Regions from separate parts of the Pelosinus sp. sgz500959 genome, predicted to be linked through region 1. Evidence: riboswitches for the same ligand, from Rfam matches in the RefSeq annotation. Region 1 holds a riboswitch; the other holds the start of a gene.

Region 1 (3,170 bases):
GAAGTTGTAGAGTTATTTAATATTGCAGCTGAGCAAAAGGGGTTATGTATTAAGTTAAATATGGGCAAGGGAATACCCCATAGGCTTATCGGTGATTGTGTTCGTTTACGACAAGTACTTTCCAACTTAGTCGGTAATGGCGTTAAATTTACATCACATGGTCAAATCGTAATCGATGTTGATATTGAGAAAAAATATAATAATAAAGTGAATTTAAAGTTTGTGGTCACTGATACTGGAATTGGAATTGCTGATGAAAAACTTAATAAATTATTTAAAAGATTCAGTCAAATCGATGATTCTCATACGAAACAATTTGGTGGAACGGGACTTGGACTTGCGATTTCTCAAAAACTAATTGAACTTATGAATGGAGAAATAGGGGTAAAAAGTAAGGAGGGAGTAGGAAGTAGTTTCTTTTTTACAGCCGAATTTGGAATGGATGATGAATTTGAAGTGGGTAAGCAAGCTGTTGTCCGGCGCGAACTTATTCAGTCTAAAAATTTAAAACCTAAAATGGTATTACTTGCTGAAGATGATGGAGTAAGTAGAAATGTGGTAACGATACTATTAGAAAAAAATGATTTTAATGTTATTGTAGTGGAAAATGGTAAGGAAGCGATAGAGGTATTTGAAAAAGAGGATATTGATATCATTTTAATGGATATCAATATGCCGTATTTGGATGGTTATTCTGCAACAGCTATAATTAGAGAAAAGGAGAACGCGATGAAACTTTTTCATACGCCAATTATAGCAATGACGGCGTATGCATTAAAAGGGGATCGGGAAAAATGCCTGGCAGCTGGCATGGATGATTATATTTCCAAACCGATTGATTTAGATAAGTTTATTGAATTAATTGATAAGTGGCTCGAGAAGTAGACAAAATTTAACTTGTGGATAAGAATAGTATGAATTTAGGATATCGTAGTTTAACATTTACAATATCCGTGGATTTGTATCGTCTTTCTCTTGATTGACTATATATGTAATATGGTGTAATATAATGTAATAAAAAAATAACATATTTGGGCAAACCTGTCGAAAGTCAGGGACGCAAAGCCATGGGTCTAAGGGATTTAAAAATCTATGATTGCCAGGTTGCTTCCAATTTTTAATTGCAAGTAGCATTTTCGGTATGAGATGCTACTTTTTTTTATTTATAATGAGGGTATAATTTGTTTTTAACAAAGGAGATTTTTTACAATATGAAATGGATTACTAGCTTAAAGACAATTACTAAGATAGATAGGAGTAGTATTCAGTTTCAACTAGTAGTTGGGATTGCGGTTAGTTTGGTCGTCAGCGCCTTTTTTATTTCTGGATTTGCAGTATATACTACCCAATCTTATTTACAGAAAGATGCTTGCGAGAACGTGGATGAGCGTTACCGTGGTATGATAGAAATGTTTGATATTTATAAGGCCAATGCCCTCGGGCATGCTAGTGCTCTTTCGAGGAATCAGCAGATCATCGACGCTGCCAAACGGCGTGATGCTCAGGCGCTGTTTGCCATGACCACGCCGCTGATGCGGGAAAGCAAACTAGATTACATGCTCATCACCGATCCTAGAGGTTTTGTCATAATGCGGACTCACGAACCGGGGAAAATCCCCAAGGCCGATGATAACATCGCCAATCAGGTCAATGTATCCCAGGCTATCTCCGGAAAATCCTTTGTAGGCATTGAGGAAGGGAAAGTAGTCAAGCTTTCGGTGCGAGCAGGGGCACCGTTGTACGATGAAACAGGGGCTTTAGTCGGGGTTATTTCCACCGGCTATGTCATCAGTCAAAATGAGATTGTTGACCAAGCAAAAAAAATGTTTAGGGCTGAATTTACGTTGTTTTTAGAGAATGATAGAGTGGCAACGACGATTACAGGTGCGGACGGAAATCGGTTGAGTGGCACCCCCCTTGACAATTCGGCTATCATTCAGACCGTATTAAAAGAAGGAAAGGTATATGTCGGCACTAACGAAATCCAAGGAAAAAACTACACTTCTGCCTATGGACCGCTTGTGGGAGCCAATGGCAAAGTGATCGGCATGATCTTTAGTGGCATCCCCACGACTCTTATGGAAAAAGTCACCCAGACAATCATCGCCCAAATTATCGGGGTTTCAACCTTTGTGCTCATTATAGTCATTATTATTGCTACAATCTTTTTAGGGCGTCTATTAAAGCCGCTTCAATTGATATTAGGGAAAATAAGAGAAGTTGCAGAGGGGAATCTTGCTGTATCGTCGCTTGACATCCAGAGACGCGACGAGATCGGCAGATTAGCTGCGGGTTTTAATACTATGCTGGAAAATTTGCGACAACTAATCCGCAGTGTAGTCGATTCTTGCGCGCAAGTCGCTGCGTCGTCGGAAGAACTTACCGCTAGTGCGGAAGAATCAGCCCAGGCAGCAAATCAGGTTGCCGTGTCCATTAACAATGTGGCACATGGTGCAGAAGAACAATTAAGAGTCGCTGAAGACACATCTTCCGTGGTGCAGCAAATAGCGACTAATATTCAGCAAGCTGCTGTTAATGCCAATCAAGTATCTGAGCAATCAGCTCAGGCCGCTAATAAGGCAAAGATAGGTAATCTCTCGATCAATAAAGCGATAAATCAGATGTCTCAAATCGAGCAAACTGTTACTGCTTCGGCACAGGTAGTAACAGGATTAGGGGAAAGATCGAAGGAAATTGGTCAAATTGTAGATACTATTTCCGGTATTGCTGGTCAAACTAATTTATTGGCCTTAAATGCTGCCATCGAAGCTGCTCGAGCAGGTGAGCAAGGGCGTGGTTTTGCTGTAGTTGCAGAAGAAGTCCGCAAGCTTGCGGAGCAATCCCAAAATGCAGCCAAACAAATTGCCGCATTAATTAACGAAATTCAAGGTGATACTGAAAGAGCAGTAGTAGCCATGAACGATGGTACTCGTGAAGTTAAGCTCGGAGCTGAAGTCGTTAATGCGTCCGGAAAAGCATTCCAAGAAATCGCGGATGTCGTAACAAAAGTATCTGGTCAAACCGAAGAAATATCTGTCGCCATAGAGCAGATGGCTATTGGCAGTCAGAAGATTGTCGATTCAGTGAAACAAATTGATAATCTAAGCAAAAAGGCATCTGGAGAAGCACAGACAGTATCCGCTGCAACGGAAGAGCAATCAGCATCAATG
Region 2 (3,170 bases), on a different contig from region 1:
GTTTATCATTGGGGATAGCCCAGCTTTTACTCGTTGGATCAAGGATATTACAACCTGGGGTAAAGAAGATATTGCATTTTTGAAAGAATTTCCTAAAGAGTTTTTGGGCGGTCATGCCAATTTGCCAGAGCAAGGTCGGTTTAATTCTGGTGAAAAAGTCAATTCCTTACTGATCTTGATTGATGGTGGGATATTAACGATCACTGGTTTCATGATGTGGTATGCTGATTCCATTCCCCTTGGGATTATCCGCTGGGCGTATCCTGTGCACGATATTGCCGCATTTTTGATGATGGCTGTTATTGTTGCTCATATGTACCTTGGCTTGCTGCATCCAGGATCAAAAGAAGCGATTAACGGGATGTTGAGTGGTACAGTATCACGTTCTTTTGCGAAGTTACATCATGGGAAATGGTATCGAGAAATGACGCAAAAGGAGAAAAAAAGTGATCAATAAAAAAGAATTTACTGAGATTTTGGAGTTTCTTGAAGAGCATATTGCCCAGATTGATATGGTTCCTGCCGATGATGTACTGCAGAATTTATGGCAAACACGATTGGCAAACGATGAGTCAGCGTTAAGAGAAAATGAATTTCCTCTTAACGCAGCAGTTTGTTTGGTCATTGAAGTGATCAGCGATCGTGAAAAAAAAATATTGCCCACTATTCAGGCAGAACAATTAGTATTGCGATATTTAGATCAGCAGTCGATTCATCCAGACTGGCAACAGATTGGTATTCTGCCCGAAAATGGTGATATTTATGTACATTTATCCTGTAGAATAGCCTTAGAGAAAATGGCTAAGTTGGTGACGGATGTTGTCTCTTTAGCAAGTTGGGATAATAAAGAGTGCCCAGTATGTGGAGATAGCCCCGCCTTTGCTTGTCTGGAAAAAGGGCAAGGAAAACGTTTGTTAGTGTGCGGGGCCTGTCTGACACAATGGAGATATAAACGTATTGGCTGCGCTTTTTGTAATGAGGAAAATCCTGAGAAACTAAAAATTGTAACTGCTGAGGAATTCCCTGGATGGTCGGCTACAGTCTGTCTGACATGCAAAGGCTATCTTAAAACAGCAGACTTACGTACACTAACCTCCACTCCTAATTGGTATAAGGCTGTAATGGAAACCCTGCCTCTTGATTATGCATTGACACTTCATGAAAAAAGTACATAGTTTTTTGAAATGATAGCAATCAGCAATCTGTTGCTATCATTTCATTTTCCCTTAAAAACTCTTTTAGGGCCAGCTGCTTTAAAAGAATGAATCGTTTTGCTGGTGGCTACACCTAAGCAGTTCTTGGCGTATTATTGAATAATAACGGCAGAAACTCCTGCAAAAATTCTAATGAGATTTTTTGCAGGAGTTTTAGATCATTTTTAAATCTTAAATTGGAGATTTTTAGAATTCATTTTTAAAATTATTTGTGGAGATTCTGAATTCTCCTTTACTACTAGCATTAGTAGGCACTTTTAAGGTTTGCCCTGCATAAATGGATGCACTATGATTGAGGTCGTTTATTGTCTTGATTGTATAGACCAATTCTCGTATATCTTCTTTATCTGAAGCGTACCGTGATGCAATACTCCATACCGTATCGCCACTGGATACTTGTATATTCACGTAATTTACAGTGGGTTTTTCGGCATTGCTAAAGGAAATGTTTAGTATATTGATCAACAAAATTGCGAAAATGCTTGTAATAATGAATTTCATAATCGTATCATTCAGCATACTATATGGATGGGAAGCATTCTTTTTCTGATCAAAAGGAATGACGATACCCATTTTTTTAGGTTGAACTTCTATGCATTTTGTAGATTCTTCGTCAAAAATTTCAAAATGATGCTTATAGTTAGTGAATGCTTTTATTAAGATGTCTTTGTCAAAAATCTCGCCTAGTTTCTTATATGACCAAGATCTTATATCGATATTCATAAAAATACCACCTTTATCATCATTGATCGATTGTATATGGATTTTCATCACAATAGAAATAAAAAAAACAGGCATTTTGCCTGTTGCGCATCCTAGGAAATCCTATAAATGGCAACCTGGCAATCATAGATATTACATCCTTAGACCCATAGTTTTGCGTCCTCATCTTTTGATAAGTTTGCCGAAATAATTCAATTATTGCTATAATGTTACAACTAATGTCACAAATAGTCAAGACTTTTAACCCAGAAATATAGGACAAAAGTCTTAGATATGTCGAAAAAAATATTTTATGAGTCGGCAATCTTCTTTAAGGTTTCAAGGTCATGAATTTTTATTGATGTACGATAAAATTCAATAAGACCTTCATCTCTCATACGCCCCATTTCTCTTGATAAAGCTGTTCTAGAGACGTTTAGAAAATCGGCTAAATCATTACGACTTAAGGAGAGATTAAAAACCTGTTTCTCTGCTAATCGACACTGTTCTAGAAGATAGGTACTTATCTTTCCTCGCATACTGCTGATTGTAAGGTATTCGACTTTTCGATTTAGTAAAAGAGCTTTTTCCGATAGTATTGATAACATATTTTTTATAAGTTGCGTGTGGCCTGTGCAAGTATTGGCACAACTGCCTGCAATTTTATCAGGAGCCAAAAATATGACAGAACAAGGGGTTTGAGCAAATACGCTTGCAGGCCAAATTTTCTTGCTTGAAAATGCAATCATTTCGCCAAAAATATGACCAGCTCTTAGCGTCGTCATCACATTCCGGCTACCAGCTACATTTTCTTTTATAACAACGGCTTCCCCCGTAAGTAAAACACCTAATCCTGTAAAAGGCTCACCGCCAATCGTAATATAACTATTTTTCTTATACGTATAGACTTTAGGTTGTAGGCAATGAATCATACTTTCTAATTCATTTGCTGAAATACTGTCAAATAAGGGGGATCCCATCAGGATCTTGCCAAGATTATTACACAAATTTATCTCCACCTTGTTTTTGGTAGCCAAGGATACCGTTTTTTTTATTATATTGTATTACAATGAGATAGAAATACAAGATATATTGCACTGGAGGAAATGTTATGTTACGAGAAATTGTGAAAATAGATGAAGAAAAATGTGTTGGCTGTGGGCTTTGTACCTCGGCTTGTCAAGAGGGAGCCTTACAACTCATTGATGGAAAAGCAAAGTTGCTATCGGATGCATACTGTGACGGTCTTGGAAA

The links. Region 1 has a riboswitch for cyclic di-GMP ahead of ACAN52_RS20555 (methyl-accepting chemotaxis protein). Riboswitches for the same ligand answer to the same signal wherever they lie in the genome.
Region 2: it holds a riboswitch for cyclic di-GMP, as region 1 does, so the genes downstream of both, ACAN52_RS18675 (LysM peptidoglycan-binding domain-containing protein) here and ACAN52_RS20555 (methyl-accepting chemotaxis protein) in region 1, are expected to answer to the same signal.

The regions. Positions count from the first base shown of each region.
Region 1 covers NZ_JBGJZL010000021.1:12,774-15,943, forward strand. The annotation lists gene ACAN52_RS20550 (ATP-binding protein) at 1-885, shown strand, start outside; cyclic di-GMP riboswitch class I at 1,025-1,112, shown strand; gene ACAN52_RS20555 (methyl-accepting chemotaxis protein) at 1,410-3,170, shown strand, end outside.
Region 2 covers NZ_JBGJZL010000015.1:20,858-24,027, forward strand. The annotation lists gene ACAN52_RS18665 (formate dehydrogenase subunit gamma) at 1-457, shown strand, start outside; gene ACAN52_RS18670 (formate dehydrogenase accessory protein FdhE) at 447-1,175, shown strand; gene ACAN52_RS18675 (LysM peptidoglycan-binding domain-containing protein) at 1,401-1,937, opposite strand; cyclic di-GMP riboswitch class I at 2,045-2,130, opposite strand; gene ACAN52_RS18680 (Crp/Fnr family transcriptional regulator) at 2,228-2,923, opposite strand; gene ACAN52_RS18685 (4Fe-4S binding protein) at 3,028-3,170, shown strand, end outside.